Regions from separate parts of the Alkaliphilus metalliredigens QYMF genome, predicted to be linked through region 2. Evidence: riboswitches for the same ligand, from Rfam matches in the RefSeq annotation. Region 2 holds a riboswitch; each other region holds the start of a gene.
The links. A riboswitch is a leader RNA that binds a small molecule or an ion and turns the genes downstream of it on or off. The one in region 2 is predicted to bind cyclic di-GMP.
Positions count from the first base shown of each region.

Region 1: it holds a riboswitch for cyclic di-GMP, as region 2 does, so the genes downstream of both, AMET_RS07250 (methyl-accepting chemotaxis protein) here and AMET_RS24445 (EAL domain-containing protein) in region 2, are expected to answer to the same signal.
Region 3: it holds a riboswitch for cyclic di-GMP, as region 2 does, so the genes downstream of both, AMET_RS17115 (GspE/PulE family protein) here and AMET_RS24445 (EAL domain-containing protein) in region 2, are expected to answer to the same signal.

Region 1 covers NC_009633.1:1,524,111-1,530,558, reverse strand. Annotated here, with positions in the region: gene istA (IS21 family transposase) at 1-385, opposite strand, end outside; gene AMET_RS07250 (methyl-accepting chemotaxis protein) at 501-2,063, opposite strand; cyclic di-GMP riboswitch class I at 2,217-2,305, opposite strand; gene AMET_RS07245 (SIR2 family NAD-dependent protein deacylase) at 2,616-3,365, opposite strand; gene AMET_RS07240 (HAD family hydrolase) at 3,840-4,310, opposite strand; gene AMET_RS07235 (NifB/NifX family molybdenum-iron cluster-binding protein) at 4,319-4,675, opposite strand; gene AMET_RS07230 (ATP-binding protein) at 4,710-5,570, opposite strand; gene AMET_RS07225 (nucleotide-binding protein) at 5,548-6,420, opposite strand; gene AMET_RS07220 (NifB/NifX family molybdenum-iron cluster-binding protein) at 6,407-6,448, opposite strand, start outside.
Region 2 covers NC_009633.1:3,304,421-3,310,868, reverse strand. Annotated here, with positions in the region: gene AMET_RS16020 (sigma-54-dependent transcriptional regulator) at 1-725, shown strand, start outside; gene lgt (prolipoprotein diacylglyceryl transferase) at 931-1,776, shown strand; gene AMET_RS16010 (YibE/F family protein) at 1,832-2,962, shown strand; gene AMET_RS16005 (hypothetical protein) at 3,036-3,224, shown strand; gene AMET_RS16000 (SoxR reducing system RseC family protein) at 3,260-3,688, shown strand; cyclic di-GMP riboswitch class I at 3,999-4,084, shown strand; gene AMET_RS24445 (EAL domain-containing protein) at 4,211-6,448, shown strand, end outside.
Region 3 covers NC_009633.1:3,559,025-3,565,472, reverse strand. Annotated here, with positions in the region: gene AMET_RS17130 (B12-binding domain-containing radical SAM protein) at 1-522, shown strand, start outside; gene AMET_RS17125 (B12-binding domain-containing radical SAM protein) at 524-1,840, shown strand; gene AMET_RS17120 (PAS domain S-box protein) at 2,004-4,289, shown strand; cyclic di-GMP riboswitch class II at 4,746-4,828, shown strand; gene AMET_RS17115 (GspE/PulE family protein) at 4,893-6,448, shown strand, end outside.

The DNA of each region.
Region 1 (6,448 bases), 1.8 Mb from region 2:
TAGGAAGCTCATCCACCTCCTCAAATTGCCTTGCTGAAACTACTTTAGGGAGCTTATGTTCTTCCCTTAAGTGATTGACATATAGTCGTAAAGTTCTATCCTTAAAGTCCAGCACATGATATTTTTCCTCTAGCCAATCATATATTTGAGCACTTGATAAATCCCTATGTTCTCTAATCCATGCTAAGACTTCGTCCTTATATTTGTCCACCTTCCTTTCTCTAGATTCAGTTCTTTGTCTTAAGCTTGCAAATTCATCTGGTGTCATATCCCAATATTTATGTACTGTTTTATAGTCGATCTCCAGCCTCCTTGCTACCTGTGATTTATTCAGTCCTTTGGACTTGTATCCTTGGATTTCAGCAAACATATTCCACTCCTTCAATTTCATTCCTCCTCTGGTGTCACTAGCTAACTAATTCTACCAGAAGGGATATTATTATTGTAGTAAATTGGAAATTATTCTCCGTTTTTGTTTGCCAAAATCTCTCCCTTTTATTTTACCAGTTACATCTAGCTGCTTCTATGGCTGCATTTAATGCCAATAGGTTTGTTTGTGCTGCAATATCTTTAATCATCTGACTAGCGCTGTCTATTTTTTCTGCACTTTCATTTGTATTGACAATAATCTCATGTACTTTCTTTGCCGATTGATTCGTCGTATTGCTCTTTTTCACCAACTCTTTTAATATTTCTAGTCCGTCATCCTTTAATTTAATAACTTCATTTGCAGAAGTATTTAAATTTCTGATAAATTGCTGATCTTTTTCAATTAAGTCACCTAATTCGTTAATATGCTCTACGCCCTTTTCTGTATCCTTTGCTTGGTCGTTAGCGCCTTTAGCAATTTCCTCAATAGTTCTAGCTACTTCATCGGCTGCTGTAGCTGACTGTTGACTAGAGGCTGTTAACTCTTCAGAGGAGGCCGCTACCTGTTGAGAAGTGTCTGAGATTTGCCTGATAAACACCCTGAGGTTGTCCGTAATAGTCTGAAATGCAGTTGCTAAGGAACCAATCTCATCTTTTCTTTTCATCAATACTTCTGGCATATCTTCTGTAATATCCAAATCAGCTATTCTCTCCGAATATCTTATAGTTGAAATGATTGGTTTTACAATTGAATTTCCTATTAGATAACAAAGAGCGATACTGATGGCTAAAATAATAACAGCAGTTAAAGTAATACTTCTTTGGAGTCTTGGAATAGCACCTAATACTTCCTCTTCATTTGCAGTAATGGCCATGATCCAATCCGTACCTTCAATAGGTGCGTATCCCGAATAAAGATCATTTCCTTCAAACTGATAGCTACTGACACCAGTTTGTTCTTCAATCATTGTTTCAAATAATCCTGCCATGGACTGTAAGGTGGGAGCATGCTGCACTTCTTCAATTGGATTCCATTGATTGATTACCCTATCTCTGTCTGGATAGGCTATGACTGTACCTTCTCCATTGATCATGAAGGCATACCCCATGTCTCCAAAACCCATGTCATCAGAAATGGCATTTAAGAAGTTGGCATCTTTAATGCCCACAAGCCCCCCTATAACTTCATTGTTGGTATTATATATCGGAGCAGATAAAGCTACGACTACAGATCCATTGTCTGCTGGATTTATACTAACTGTGGGAGGCATCATGCCTCTACGACCAGCCATGGAGTCAGTAAAGTAGTCTCTCATATTTACGTCGATCCCAGTATCATCAGTCCTGAAAGAATCTGTAAAATGAAGAAATCCATCTTGACCAACAATGCCTATCCTAATATAATCTTCTCGCTGTTGGACTATTACTTCTAGAAAAGTTAATTTTTCTTCTAAAGAAGCCTCTTCACTACTTATCAAATCTCTAGTCGAAAGTCCTTCAATATATACATAGTGAGTATCAATTCTAGCGTTTATCATCCGGCTCCCTTCTTCTGCTAATAATCCCAGAGCTTTGTCTACTTCTTGTGTAACTGCATCTCCAGCTGTAGTTAAAGAAACAATGGCAAAACTTCCAGATACAAATAAAATTAATACAGAAAAATAGACAATCAATTTTGTTTTAATACTTTTCACTTAATAACCCCCCCATATTTTATTTTAAATAAAATTCCTTACTTTACTCTTATTTAACCACATAAAAAGACACCCACTTTTTATGTAAAAACCCAGGTGCCTGCATAAACAAATCCCCACAAATCATACTTGTTCTATGATTTCTAGTTTTATTTTGGCAACCTGGCAATCATAGGAATAAAGATCCCCTTAGATCCATAGCTTTGCGTCCTTATTTTTCAATAAGTTTGCCTTTATCAAGTTTATTGTGTCGCCTTCCCTTAACCACTACTCCTCCATTAGGAATTAATAGCCATTCAAACTCTTCTAAGAGTTGTCATTCAGATCTGCTTTAGTTCGACAAATTTCCACTAATTTCTCACTTCTATATTTTAACACATAATAACATAAATAGGGTAAATATTTAGAATTTATAAAAAACAATCAATTATATGGAGTACCTTTATTAGAAAATCCCATAAGTAGAAAGCCTTTAGACTCACAAATAAAGGCTTTGATTATCAAGCTATGCCGATTTGATCTGGAGATCATGATGTGTTTTCATAAAAAGTGCTACAATAATAGATAATGATTCAACGCTTCTAGTACTTCCTTTGCCTTTCCTATGATGGTTAAATCAAAGGCATAGTCAGTACTCCTCTCTTCATTATTGATAAAAACTTTCTTTCCTTTTGTTAGCATCGGAAGATGATTCACAGGATACACTTCTAAACTTGTTCCAATTACAATCAGAAGGTCACACTTCTGAATATCCCGCAAGGCAGAATCCCAGGCTTTAGGTGGTAGGGTCTCGCCAAATAGGATCACGCTAGGTCTTAGGCCTTTATCACCACAGGATCCACAAGTCTCTACCGCCAAGAAACGCTCTAAACTCGCCTCATGATTACAGTTGTTACATCGAATTTTTCTGATGTTTCCATGAAGTTCATATACATTTTGACTTCCAGCCATTACATGTAACCCTGCCACATTTTGTGTGGCAATGCTTCTGATCATTCCCTTTTTTTCTAAATCCGATAAAATATAGTGTCCTTTATGAGGTTGAATGCCAACTAAAAGTCTTAATCGCATGTCATAGAACTCATGAAATAATGAATAGTTTTCATAAAATGTATCGATGTTTGCCACGGTTCTTGGATCGATACTCCGCCACCATCCCTTTTCACTTCTAAAGTCAGGAATATTGCTTTCCGTATCCATACCAGCTCCAGTCAGGATCACTGTGTCCTTAGATTTTTTAATTAAGGAAGCCAGCTTGATGACTCCATCCTTCATCCTTTCACCATTGAATACACTACTCATTTAAATTCCTCCTAGTACTTTTTTCCTATTTATATATCTTCTATGATTTCTACATTTTCCCTTTATATATCTGAATATTATCACATTAATTTTTACCGATATTTTTTCATCTTCCATCTACCTTTTATGTTTCTTTACCCATAGTAACGATCTATTCATAATATACCCAACCCGCTATAAATATACGAAATTTATTAAATTTTATTTTTATCCATTAATTAAAAAACAATAACCTTCAATCATTTTGATAAACATACAGAATATTGGTTTTTGTGAATATACTCAGTCTAAAGAACTGGCAAACAGAAATAGGACCCTCCATGAATTCATTACTCAAATTTTAAACTCCGAATCAAAAAAGCTGAAATTTAAATTCCAGCTTTTTTGATTTGACTTTCAATATCTAAGTTCCTGGTATGTATTAAGTTACTTAGAGCTGAATTTTCAGGATATGCTCCTTCCAAATCACCAAAATCAAAATCTCAATGTTGCTTTAAGTCTATTTGGATAGATGAATAGTTCAAGTGCATTTTTAATATCACTTATGATTATGTTTGCACTATTCATTGCCTTCATGGAACATCCTTCTTCTCCTATAATACATATTCCAATTCTTGATTCCTCAAGCATCCATGCATCATTATTGCCATTTCCTATTGAAGCCGTAACCCTTGAACTCAGTTTTTGAATGAGCCCTAGCTTTGCTTCTCTTTCATCCTTTGTTTCAATCCCAATAATTGTTATTGGAAGTCCCTTCATTTCAAATTCAACACTTCCAAATGTGTCTGCAGTTATGACATATAAATCAACCAAATGTGAAAGATCCTCTATCAATTCTGGAACACCAGGGATTAGAATACCATCTTTAGCTAAGGTACCGTTATAATCTAAAACTAAATTTTTAATTTCAATTTTACCATGTCCAGGTATATCAACACTTATCATAGGATTTCTTAATCTCTACAATCATCATGATGTTGATGTTCATGACACACAGAGCCTGTCGACTTCAGTTGGCCTTGTAAATAGAGTTCCACTGCATTTTTCGCTTCTCCCTTTGCACCAACAATCACTTCAATTCCTTTTTCATTAAATATGTCAACAGCACCACCGCCCATCCCACCAGAAATGATGACGTTAACACCAAGATCATTTAAGAAATTTGGCAAAAATCCCGGTTTATGACCTGGATTTGCTACAGTTTCACTCTTAACAATCTTACTATTCTCTGCAATGTAAATATTAAAGTTCTCACAATGACCAAAATGCCCCGTTACCTTGTTTTGTTCACTTGCAACTGCAATTTTCATATTCATTTCCTCCTCGTTTATAAGTTCGTTAACTTTATTTAGAAAGCAATTCCATTGTTCTTTTATAAACCACTCTTGTTGCAAAACCTGAAGTACTATCACTGTCTATAATGCTGTTCCCCTTATTAATAGCTTCTACTGCTTCTAGGTCAAATGGCACTCTCCCAACAAAGGGCAAATTATTTTTTTTGCAAAATGCCTCTATACTTTCAGCAATTTCTATATTGGTATCAAATTTGTTTGTACAAACAGCAATTCTTGCTTGAAACTTCCTAGCCGTTTCAATAATACGTTCCATGTCCCTTATTCCAGAAATGGATGGCTCTGCAACAATTAATACCATATCAACACCACTGAGGGACGCAATCACTGGACAACCTATTCCTGGGGAGCCGTCTATGATGGCGAACTCAGCATCCTCAGCAGCAGACTTCATGCTTTTTTTAACTTCCGTAACCAACATCCCAGAGGTACCACTGCCCATTTTTAGTTGGGCCCTCGAAAAGACAACATCTTCTTTGTATAGCATTAAATCTCCTGCTTTTTCAGGCTTTAAAGATACTGCCCCTACAGGACAAAGTTCTTCACAAACACCACAACCTTCACAAACAAATGGGTCTACATGATAGCCATCATCGAAATTGATTGCATCAAAGCGACAATTCTCTCTACAAAGATCACACTGAACACATATTTGAGAATTAATTTCTGCCTTTGGCATACCAAAGTAATCAGATTCTATAGCCTTTGCGGATTGATGCATCAATAAATGTAGATTTGGTGCATCCACATCACAATCAGCGTAAGCTGTCGCACTGGATAGCTTGATGAATGCTGTGGCCATGGTGGTTTTTCCTGTTCCACCTTTGCCGCTAAGGATTAACAACTGTTTCATGTTGCACCTCCTCACTTACCTTGTGTAGCAATTGATTGAAGACGTCGAAATATTTATCGCTCTGTCTAATAGCAATTAACCCATTGGAATTAATTGTCCCCAGTTCATTGTCAAAAAGAATTTTACCTAAAACGTTGATATTCTTTTCAGTACAATAGGTTTCAGCTGGATTTTCGCTTTGAACACATTTATTCAACACCACCCCATATGGTTTATTAAAAAGCGTTACCAAGTCATGCACCATATTCAAATTATGAACCCCAAACAAAGTTGGTTCTGCTACTAAAATACAATAATCAGCATCTTTTATGCTTTCCATTACGGTGCAGGCACTCCCCGGTGGGCAGTCTATTACCGTAATGTCTTGATATTCATTAGCATATTTCAATATCTCTTTGATTATTGGAACACCTGATGTTTCCCCTACATTCATAATTCCTGAAATGACCCTGACATCTTCAGATTTTCCATTTTGAACCACTCCAATTACCTTTTCCCTTTCGGATAAAGCTTTTTCTGGACAAAACAAGCTGCAACCACCACAAGAATGACAAATTTCATCAAAAACCATCAGTTTATGATTGATGTAAGCCAATGCATTGAACTTGCAAAACGCCACACAGCTACGACATCCAGTGCAAAGCTTTTCATCTACAACTGGAATTTTCACAGAAATATCATGCCGTTTTAGCTGTTCAGGCTTAAAAAACAAGTGGCCATTAGGCTCTTCCACATCACAATCTATGTAAACAGAGTTTTTAGCTATGGCTGCCAAGTTGACCGCTACAAGTGTTTTTCCAGTGCCTCCTTTACCACTGAGCACTGCTATTTTTATTTTAGTTCCCTCCATGATTATGGAATCCTGCATGGATTTCTGT
Region 2 (6,448 bases):
AACTCTTTGGGTATGAAAAAGGTGCTTTTACTGGAGCCACAAACCGTAAAATAGGTAAATTTGAACGAGCAAAAAACGGAACGATTTTTTTAGATGAAATAGGAGATCTCAACCTAAACATGCAGGTCAAATTACTTCGGGTGCTACAAGAGAAGGAATTTGAGCGAGTTGGGGGAAATGAAAACATACAAGCAGATGTAAGGGTCATTGCTGCCACCAACCGAGATTTATATAAAATGGTGGAAGAGGAGCGCTTTCGAGAAGATCTTTTCTATCGACTTAATGTTATTCCAATTGAGCTACCAGCCCTCAGGGAACGTCAGGAGGACATTCCTTTATTAATTGAGTACTTTATTGACAAATATAGCAGTGAAATTGGAAGAAAAAATATGACCATAGATGATGAGGCAAAGGAAAAGCTCATTTCATACCAATGGCGTGGGAATATTAGAGAGCTGGAGAATGTCATTGAACGAATGTTGATTTTATCCGCCGGAAATGTCATTAGTAAGGAAAATTTACCTCCTGAAATTTTAAGAGAAAAAATTCCAACAAAAGATTTTGCTCTTCCAGATGAAGGCCTTTCAATAGATGATCTGGAAAAGGACCTCATCAAACAAGCCCTAGAAAGAACAAACCACAATCAAACAAAGGCAGCACAATTATTAGGCATGAGCCGACACACATTACTTTATCGGATAGAAAAGTATAATCTGAAAAAGTGAACTTGATTCAGCCGGCGAGGTATCACAGAATTAGGCGAAAAGACCACTACACATAATCAAAAAGATAGCAGCTCTTTATAAAGAGCTACTATCTTTTTTGTATAAAAAGAAAGTCTACATCTCAATTCTTAAACTTGGCATCAATATTGCATATATAAGTTGTAATGAATTTTGTAATGGACATCGTAGTGAGAGGAGAATGAAAATGGTACAGTTATTTAGCATAGGAGGATTTAATATTCACCTATTTGGGATTACAATTGCAATTGGAATGATAGCGGGAATGTCAGTGATGTTAAGAGAGGGGAAACGCAAGGGACTCAATCAAGATAAGATAATGGATCTAGGTTTATACACAATTATTGCCGGGGTAATCGGGGCTCGACTCAACTATATACTAGCCTTTAATTTTTCCTATTATTTAGAGCATCCTAGGGCAATCTTTATGCTTCAAGAGGGCGGTCTTTCAATACAAGGCGCTTTAATCGGTGGAGCTCTATTTGCTTTTTGGTATATGAAAAAGCATAAGATCCCTATGTGGCAGACAGCCGATGCATTTGCACCGGCAATTATTCTAGGGCAAGCAATCGGTAGAGTCGGTTGTGACGTATTTGGAATTCCTATGTCAAGAGCATGGTTTTGGGGTGTGGAAGTAGGGGCACAATTATTACATCCAGCTCAAATCTATGAAGCAATTTTAAATTATATTTTATTCCTTGTACTCTGGAATAAACGGAAAAGCATTAAGTACGATGGACAGATTTTCATGATGTATCTAATTGGTTTTTCAATTAACCGCTTTGTGATTGAGTTCTTTAGAACAAATCCAATGGTTGCAGGGCCAATATCAATTGCACATGTCTACAGTGTTTTAATCATTATGGCAACATTGGTAGTGATGAACTGGCTAAAGAAAAAGCAACAAAAGACACAATCAACTGTGGAAAATCCTACAGTGCATGATGGAAAAATAGAATGGACTGCTAATTTCATTATTGGGGCGGCTATGATTGTTTCAGTGATGTTTTACTATTGGATTCATTCTCTTTAAGAGTTGAGAAATTTATCTGGGATAGCCTATGTAAATGTAAGGAGGCGCTTAACAAATGAAGAATATTGTACGGATTCTACTGACAATTTTGCTGTTAGTGACAATGGGTGGGGCCTTTGTATTTGCTGCAGAATTGGATGAAGAGCCAATTATTGAAAGAGCAAAAATTTTAGAGGTAGAAGAAGTAGAGGAAGGTTATAAAGAAGAAGTGGATTTTTTCGATAGTACAATTGTGAAGTTAGAAATATTATCTGGAGACTATAAGGGACAAGAGTTTGAAATTCTTCATAGTTTGTCTGGTAATTTAGCCTATGATATTGATGTCAGTCCTGGTGATCGTGTATTAATTACGATTGAAGAACTTGATGGAGAAGTAGCAGTATACATTTCCGAATATGCAAGGGATACCTATATTTATATTGTATTGGCTATCTTTGTAGTGTTATTACTTTTACTTGGAGGTTTCAAAGGGCTGAAAACAATTATCACTTTAATACTAACCATTGGACTAATTATGAAAGTATTACTTCCGGGGTTACTGGCAGGATATAGTCCAATATTATTGAGCATTGGCATATCAATAGTGGTAACAATATTTACGATTTTAGTTGTTGGAGGAAATAATAAAAAAAGCTATGCTGCTATTATAGGGGTGCTGGGAGGCGTCTTTGTGGCTGGGCTCATCGCTTATTTCGTAGGAACAAAGGTCAGATTAACAGGCTTATCCTCTCAAGAGGCCATGATGCTAATGTATATTCCACAGGGAATTGAATTTGATTATAGTGGGCTATTATTTGCTGGGATTATTATGGGAGCCTTGGGAGCAGTAATGGATGTAGGAATGACGATTGCATCTTCAATGGAAGAAATTAGATTGGCTAATCCAAATATGACAACGCAAAAACTGATTGTGGCAGGGATGAATGTAGGAAAAGATGTTATGGGAACCATGGCTAATACGTTGATATTGGCTTATACAGGTAGCATGATCCCACTACTACTATTGTTTACGGCCTATGAAGATCCCTTTACACGAATCATCAATCTAGATTTAATTGCAACAGAAGTGATTAGAGCTTTAGCTGGAAGTATCGGATTGATTCTATGCATCCCATTGACGGCCTTAGTGGCGGGATTATTAAGAGAGAAGTTTGGTGATGATAAAGTAAAAGAAGAAGCAAAATAGTGTGAGATTTCCTACACTATTTTGTTTTAAATCATGTGGACATTAAAGAGCAATGTTAATTGGAGGAGATACTGTGAAAAATGAAGTAATCAAGTGTCCTAATTGTCACGACACTACCATCGGAAAAATATCCAAGGCTACTTATTTTTGTAGCAATTGTTGTTCGGAAATTGTTTATAGAAAAGATGAAGTCTATGTATATAAGCATAATGAAGATGGAAGGATGATTGATAATTTAAAACTCAGAGGATTTGAATATTGAAATTTTAACAGTGAATTTTAAAAGGAGTGAAACATATGGAAAAAATTGGTGTAGTTAAGGAGGTAGGAGAAGGTATTGCAACCATAGAGATTCAAAGAGTAAGCGCCTGTGGAGAGAGTTGTGCTTCCTGTAAAGGAGGATGTACGCCTACCGCAACCTATGTAAAAGCTACCAATGAAGTAGGAGCTCAAGTGGGGCAGTATGTAAAGCTGAACATGGAAAACAAAAAAGTGTTAAAGGCTGCCTTTTTAGTCTATATGGTACCTTTAATTGGCATGATTTTCGGTATTGGACTGGGAATTTGGATTGGAGAGCTTCTATCCTACGAAGGCATGGAGGAATTAATTGGAATCGGAGTGGGTTTTATATTTTTAATACTAGCTTATTTTGGAATTAATCGAATTGATAAAAGGATTAGAGATAAAAATGAGATGCGCATTGAAATTACAAGTGTTATTTATTAATGAATGATTTTCGAAGTGAAAAAGATAAAGGAAAATTTCTTATGTGAGAATAAGAATTATCCTTTATCTTTATTTACAGGACATTTAAGAAATAGTGGGGGGAAGGGGTCTAACCTTGGAGAACTCTACTGGGCAAGAGATTAAGTAATTGATTGCAAATATTGTGAAAAAGAAGGAGTATTATGTAGGAAATGATTGTAGCATGTAATGATTTGTGATATTATGTTATATAAATATAGGCAAATAGTCCTGATTAAATTGAGTATACATACTTAAAAGTAGTAATGGTACTTGAAAATATATAATTGTATATTAGTAAAGGCAAAACCATTGAAAGATGGTGACGCAAAGCCACGAGTCTAAGTCGTTATACGATATGATAGTCGGGTTGCCAATTGAGTTTATATTTGATAAAAAGTCGGCAACCACAGGTTTGCCGATTTTATTTTTTGTAATGATAGAGTAGTAATGGTGACTATATAACGTAAGGCTTTTCATCAAATATGAAAAGGGGGATAACAAATGGCTACATTAGGGATGGGGATACTAGAAAAAATAAAGGGTAGTGGCAACTTAAAGGAGTTAAAGCAGGGATATCACCAATGGGTTGTGGATTTTCCAATAGCCTCTGCTGTTTGTGATGTCAAGGGCTTGATTATAGAAGCAAATGAGTCCTTCTGTCATCTATTAGAAGACATAGCGCCTAATGTGCAAGGTAAAACTATATTTGAATTCTTAAAACCAGAGGAAACCGATGTAGAATTCACATATGTAGAAGAATTACATAAAGGAGAGTCAATAACCATTAAGTCAGACTTATTCACCCAAACCAAGGGAATAAGGAATATAGAGATGACCATCTTACCGGTTCTGAGAAAACAAACATTAATTGGAATGCATATAGTCATTTTAGATCTCACAAAAGGAATGAAACTAGAAAAGAGCTTAAATCAGTTAAGGGAAAACGTCTTCTATGGACAAAAACTTTTAAGTATTGGGAGTTGGACCTATGATTTTCAAAGTGAAGAGCTTTTCGGATCTCAAGAAGTCTATGATATTTTTCAACGCACAACAGAAGAATTTGATAATAAAATAGAGAGCGTCTATACATTTATACACCCTGAAGATCAGCAGGTGGTAAGAAAATCAATGGAGAAAGCCCTAAGGGGAAATGACCATGATCAGGAATATCGGATTATGGTCCCAGGTGGAAAAGAAAAATATATCCACTCAAGGGCTGAAGTTTTATTTGATGACATGAATAGGCCCATTAAAATGATAGGCACTATACAGGACATTACAGGTCGAAAATTGATAGAAAATGATTTGAAAAGAATTGGTAAAGACTTAAATCATGCACAAAAAGTTGCTGGAGTAGGAAGCTATCGTTATGATTTAGGAAACGAGGAACTCTCTTGGTCAGAGGAGGTTTATCGGATATTTGGCGTTGACCCCCAAAAATTTACGAAGCGGTTCGAAAATATTATAACCTTGATTCATCCTGAAGACCAAGACACGGTTCAAAATTCAACAGCAGGATGCTTAAAGGGGAAGGCCTATGAAATTGAATATCGCATTATTGGTCTGGACGGATCAGAAAAATGTGTCATTAGTAAGGGGGAGCCTATATTTGATGATGACCAGGTCGTAATTGGGATATTAGGAACGATACAAGATATCACAGAGAATAAGTTATTGAAGACTCAATTGGAAAAAAGTTATAAGAATCTTGCAGAGGCCCAACGGTTGGCAAAAATGGGAAGTTGGGAAATGGATGTAATTAGGAATAAGAACACTTGGTCGGAAGAGTACTACCACATTTATGGGATTACAAATAAGGAGTATGATGGAAGCTATGAAGCATTTTTAAATTTTGTGCATCCAGAGGATCGGGAATTAATCGAAGATATCTTGGCGCATCCACCTCAGGTACAACCATTTGATATGGAATTTCGCATTATTAGACCTGATGGTTCTGTAAGACATATCTATCAGGTAGTAGAAATGACATTTGATCTAGAAGGTCATCTCACATATAGAAGAGGAATCATCCAAGATATTACTGAAAGGAAAGCACTTGTAAAGAAAATGCAAGGGATACAAGAAAATATAAATCATATTCAAAAACGATTTCAAGTGTTAATACGGGACTCCAGTGATGTTTTTGAAATCGTCAGCCCCGATGGAACCATTGAATACATTAGTCCAGCTGTAGAAAAAATCCTTGGCTATCAACCTAAAGAGATGGAAGGCCGAAATCTAATGGAATTTGCTTGGGAAATAGAAAAACCTAAACTTGAAAAGATGTTCAAGGTAGCTCTAAGTGAACCAAATAAGAATATCAAAAGAGAGATTAGTGCAGAAACTAAGCTTGGAAAAAGAATTTATGTGGAACTGACTATGAACAATCAATTGGAGGAACCCTCCATAAAAGGCATCGTATTAAATTGGAGAGATGTGACTGAACGGGTAGAAGCTCAAAAGAAAATGAACCATATTGCCACACACGATCAAATGACTCAGCTTCCCAACCGTTTACACTTTGAAAAGAAAATAGAATATCAATGCCAAGAGGCCAAGGAAAAAGGGACTACCTTTGCTGTGATGATGTTGGATATAGATGATTTTAAATACATTAACGATGCCCTAGGAATGGGTTTTGGAGATCAGCTGATTACTCAGGCTGCTAGGCGACTGAAGGACTTTTTAGGAGAGACAAGATGCATTTGTCGTTACTCTGGGGACCAGTTCGGTATTCTT
Region 3 (6,448 bases), 250 kb from region 2:
GGCCTTAGGGCTGTCATTGTGGGATTAGAATCCTTCAAAAAAGCAGATTTAGATAAATACAATAAGGGTACAAATATCATAGAAAATGAAGAGGCTGTGAAAATTCTGAAAAGGCATGATATCGAGATCTATGGCACCTTTATATTAGACATGGATTTTTCTAAAGAGGACTTTAAAGATCTCTATGGCTGGATTAAAAAGTTAGATCTCACATTTGTGAACCTACAGCCCTTGACCCCGTTACCAGGAACAGAAATCTATGAATCCTATGAAAAACATTTTATCATCCAAAAGCAGGAATATGAGAAATGGGATTTAGCCCATTTGGTGCTGGCTCCAACAAAAATGTCAGTACGACGCTATTATTTTGAAATGATCAAACTGTATTACAAAATCACCATGGATCCCAAAAGTGTTGTAAAATTAATTAGAAAATATGGGTTTAAGGATGTCCTAAAGCTCTCCATAGGCAGTAGTCGGGTCACCCAACAATATATCGGAAAGATAGTAAGGGGTAAATAATATGAAAAAACTATTGTTAATTCAATCCACCCCCTATGACTCCCAAAGACGACCCATTAAAAAGAATAAACTGTACTTCGTAGGATTAGGACTCCCCCTACTGGCAGCCCTGACACCAGAGGATTGGCAGGTGGAAATTGTTTTAGAGACCATAGAGGAGATCCCCTTTGAAAGCGATGCAGATGTGGTTGCCATTGGTAGTATGGGTCATGCCATTATTCGATCCATAGACATTGCCACTGAATTTAAAAAGAGGGGTAAAACCGTCATCATGGGAGGCTATATGGCCAGCCTCATGGGGGAAGAAGCGAAAAAATATTGCGATAGTGTCGTGATTGGAGATGCAGAAGGAGTCTGGGGTCAGCTACTGGAGGATTATGAAAGTGGCCAATTGAAGGATTTTTATAAAGAAGAATTAAATGAGTTGTCCACACCCCTGCCTCGATTTGATTTAATCATGGGGAAAAACATTGGGGATTTTCTGCCAGTGCAAGCCGGAAGAGGCTGTCCCAACAGCTGTAGCTTTTGCTCTGTTCATTGCTTATATAAAAACAAGTACTTGAAAAGGGCCATACCAGATGTGCTACGGGATATTGCTCAGATAAAAGAATTAGGTTTTAAAAAGTTCTTGCTTTTAGATGATAACATTATTGCAGACCGGGATTACCTCATGACCCTTTGTGGTGAAATTAAAAAGCTTAAGATGAAGTGGATTTCCCAATGCGCCATTACCATTGGAGAGGATCTTGAGCTACTGAAAGCTGTGGCCGATAGTGGTTGTATTGCCTTGAGCTTTGGTCTAGAGAGTATCACCCAGGAAAGCCTGAACGATATGGATAAATCCTGGGCCAATCCAAGCCATTATCCTCATCTCATTAAGACCATTCAAGAGGCAGGCATCGATGTCTCAACGGAAATGGTAGTAGGGGCAGATGGAGATACCCTAGGGTCCATTGCCGCCACAGCCCAATTTATTGAGGACAATAAAATTGTGGTACCTAGGTTTTATATCCTGACCCCCATCCCTGGAACTAAATATTTTGATGAAATGAAGTCTGCCGGGCGAATTTATAAAGAGGACATATATTCCTATAATGGAAGTGAAGCAGTTCATATTCCACAAAACATGACACCCCAAGAGCTGACTACAGCCTATTGGGAGCTATACAATGAGGTTTTTTCTTACAAATCCATCGTAAAAAGAACCCTATGGCAAAAAGGGTTCTTCAAGAGAATGGATCGCGCTTTTTTTTACGTAATGGTGAATTTGTTTTATCGATATCAAATAAAGCGAAAAATTACACCAAATATTATTTAAAAATAACTTGTTGAAAAAATTGACGAATAATGATAAATTCGATCATTAATCAGAGAGAATTGTTATTAAAAAAGAAAAAGATAGAATTTTATGGTAAATAGTTATAGAATAGAAGTAGAGAATGCAAGGCATAAAATTGCTTTTAAACTCGGAGGTGCTTAGGGTGTTAAATGTAAATACTAATACCAATACCAATACCAATACCAATACTTATATGACCCTATTTGATGATGCACTAATCGGTATTTTTCATAGTACCTTTGACGGAAAGTTTACGTATGCCAATAAAGCACTCTCCACCATATTCAAATATGACTCACCAGAGGAAGTCATTTCTTCCATTGAAAGTATAGATACCCAGCTTCTTGCAAAAGAATATAATCGTGCAGAAATAGTGGAGCAGATAAGACGAACAGGTAAGGTGACGAACCACGAAGTAAAATATCAATGTAAAGATGGGAGTATTGTAAATGCCCTATTAAATATGCAGATCATAAAGGATATAGAGGGTAATGAATTGTATCTTGAAGGTTTTATCACTGATGTGACATCCCTAAAGGAAAAAGAAAAAAGACTTGAAGAAAACGAACAAATGCTTCAGGAATTAAACGAAGAGCTAGAAGCGACCCTACATCAATTAGCTGCAAATGAAGAAGAATTGCGTGCAAATTATGAAGAGCTAAAAGAGAAAGAAGCCATGAAAGAATCCTATGAATGTCTCTTTAATAATTCATTAGATGCCATTGTTCATTTTGATGAAAAAGAACGTATTATAGATGTGAATACAGAATTTATGCAGTTATTTGGCTATAAAATAGAAGCGGTTAAAGGCAAGCATATTAATGACATTGTTGATCCCTTCCAAAAAATAGAGGGGCATCTTACCTACGAGGCTTTGAAAAAGGGAGATTGTCAATTTCGAGAGACTGTGCGATTTGATAGATCTGGAAATCCAATTCATGTTTTTGTTAAAGGCGTACCCATTGTCATCAACAAAAGAACTGTTGGAGGCTATGCCATTTATACTGATGTCAGATTTATAAAAGAAGCAAAAAAACAGATTACAACACAACAAAAAATACTGGAATCTCTTTTCAAGTATTCTCCAGATGGGATCGTACATCTTGATATGAATTGTAAGATCCAAAAAATCAACAAGGCCTTTATAGATATATTTGGCTATACATCCGATGAATGCATTGGAAAAACCATCGATGAATTAATTACCAGCCAAGAGTATTTTGAAGAAGCTCAAGTGATTAATGACCTAGCTTCCCGAAATGAAAAAATAGAAGTGGATACCGTGAGAAGAACTAAGGATGGCACCTTAGTGGATGTTTGTATTAGGGGAGGCCCTATCATTATTGATGGTCAAGTGACTGGGGATCATGCTATTTATACAGATATTCGAGCCAGAAAAGAAGCTGAAGACCAAATAAAGTACTTAAGCTATTATGATAAATTAACGGGCCTATATAATCGCGCTTTTTTTGAAGAAGAACTGAAACGTCTTGACACCAAGAGACAGCTTCCCCTGGGCATCATCATTGGTGATGTCAATGGGTTGAAACTAACAAATGATGTTTTCGGCCACCTATCAGGGGATCAACTTTTAGCCAATACTGCACAGATCCTTAAAAAAGCCTGTCGTAAGGAAGATATTGTCTGTAGATGGGGAGGAGATGAATTTGCAATCCTCTTACCTCATATAGACAAAGAAGGGATTAAAAAGATCTGTAAGAGAATCTATCATCTATGTGAAGAATCAATGGATACACCCATACAAATCAGTATTGCACTTGGCTATGGTATTAAATATAAAGAGATCGAACCCATGATAGATGTGATGAAAGAAGCAGAAGAACAAATGTATCGAAATAAATTACTGGAAAGCAAGAGTAATAGAAGTCATATTATCAATTCTTTGCAAAAGTCATTATATGAGCGTAGTCATGAAACAGAAGAACACGCCCAGCGCATGAAGGAACTGAGTATTGTATTAGGTAAAAGTCTAAATCTTGATAATGATAAAATAAATGAATTGGGTTTATTGGCCATACTTCATGATATTGGAAAAATGGCTATTTCTGATGCTATACTGCAAAAACCAGGGCCACTTACGTCACAGGAATGGGAACAAATGAAAAGACATAGTGAAATTGGCTATCGGATTGCAGAAACATCTCCAGAATTAATCCATATCTCTAAGTATATTTTATATCATCATGAAAGATGGGATGGTGCAGGATACCCCCAGGGCTTAAAGGGTGACGAAATCCCTCTGCTCTCTCGTATTATTGCTGTGGTGGATGTATACGATGTCATGACAAATGCCAGGGTGTATAAAGAAGCCATTTCTCACCAGGAAGCAATCCAAGAGCTTATAAGATGCTCTGGCAGCCAATTTGATCCCACAATCGTTAACAAATTTATTCGACTTTTTAAGTGAAAAAACCCACGAGTTTTAAAGAACTTGTGGGTTTTTGACACAGAAAAATAGTGTAGTACAGGAGACGGTATCCTAAAATATTTCCCCGTCAATAAATAATGGAAATTTTAGTTAATTAATACCCAGCCTTAGACAGTGAAACCAGTATACAAATAAATAAATATGAATATGGGAAACTTTTGACGGTATATGTCGTGATAAAGTATAGGCAATATGTTGATTTTAAGAGGAATATATTGGATATAGTTCAAGATAAGGTTTGATTTACGCCGCTTTCAGTGAAAAAGCATCAGTGCTTTTACTAAAAATGTACGAAAAATACTTGGCTAGGTCAATAGGACTTTTTGCCGATTTTTTTCGTGTAGAAAAGAGGGTTTCGTTGTATAATGTAGAACTGTGTAATAGTAATAAGTGTTGGATATTGTTAATAGTTTGATCAAGTGAAGCATTAAAGCGAAAAATGTAGAGCAAATGAACTGCAGGTATACATGGACGCCTTAAACTGCAGGGATGTAGTGGCGTAACCGACTAACAATATTCAATTAGATTGTTAGTCTCTATTTTTTTGAATATAAATCGATTTCATGAACTGAGGAGAATAAAATGATGCAAAAAAATATGCGTTTAGGGGACATCCTGATTGAAGGAGGTTTGATAACAAAAGATCAACTTAATGAGATACTGAAGCTTCAAAAAATAAAGGGAAAAAAATTAGGAGAGCTTATCGTTGATGAAGGGATTTTAAAAGAAAGTCAGATTCTAGAGGTTTTAGAATTTCAATTGGGCATACCACATATTGATTTAAATAAATATCATATTAATCCTAAGGCAGTTAAGATGATTAATGAAAATATTGCTAGAAAACATAATTTGATTCCAATCAGTATGACTAGAGGTAAGCTTATGGTTGCCATGGCAGACCCTTTAAACTTGATTGCTATAGATGACGTGAAGATCATTACGGGAATTGACATTGAAGTAGTCATTGCTACGAAAAAGGAGATATTAAATGCTGTCAATAAATATTATGATGGTAAGGAGTATGCGGATAAAGCCGTTGAAGAGTTTAAAACGCAACATGAGTTAGAAGATATAGATGAGTCTGATAGTCAGTTAATGGAGGATGTTAATAATGCACCCATGGTAAGACTCGTTAATCAAGTTATTAGCCAAGCGGTGAAACTAGGAGCCAGTGATGTTCATATTGAGCCATTTGAGGAAAGAGTAAGAATTCGTGTTCGGATTGATGGAGAACTAAAGGAGATTATGTCTCCTGCAAAATCTACACACTCGGCAATTATCACAAGAATAAAAATCATAGGTAAATTAGACATATCAGAAAAAAGAATTCCTCAGGATGGCAGAGTAGAGACTATTATTGAAAATAGAACGATAGACATGAGAATATCAGTGCTACCAACTGTATATGGAGAAAAGGTAGTGATCAGAATATTAGATAGAAACAATATTATCGTAACAAAAGAACAGCTAGGTTTTACTGAAAGAAACCTGGAATTATTTGATAGAATTATTAAAAGCCCAGAGGGGATTATTCTAGTGACAGGGCCAACTGGAAGTGGCAAAACCACAACCCTCTATACGGTATTAAAGGATCTGAACCAAATAAATAAAAATATCATTACTGTAGAAGATCCTGTGGAGTACAGACTTGATGGCATTAATCAAGTTCAGGTAAATATAAAGGCAGGTTTAACATTTGTAACAGGCCTTCGCTCAATACTGAGACAGGACCCTGACATTGTATTGGTAGGTGAAATAAGAGATGCTGAAACTGCACAAATTGCTACTAGAGCTGCGATTACAGGGCATTTGGTTTTAAGTACTTTACATACCAATGATACGGCAAGCTCCATTTCTAGATTAATTGATATGGGAATTGAACCCTACATGGTTTCATCTGCTGTTGTAGGAATAATTGCTCAACGATTGATAAAGAAAATTTGCCCACATTGTAAAATACAGTATGAAGCTACTGACAAGGATAAAAAGTTACTAGGTATAAATGAACCTCTAAATTTATTTAAAGGGAAGGGGTGCAACTCCTGTGGAAATACAGGCTACTCAGGAAGAACTGCCATCCATGAGGTTATGGCAGTGAATAGAGAAATTCGCAATTTAATCAATCATAGGGCTGACAT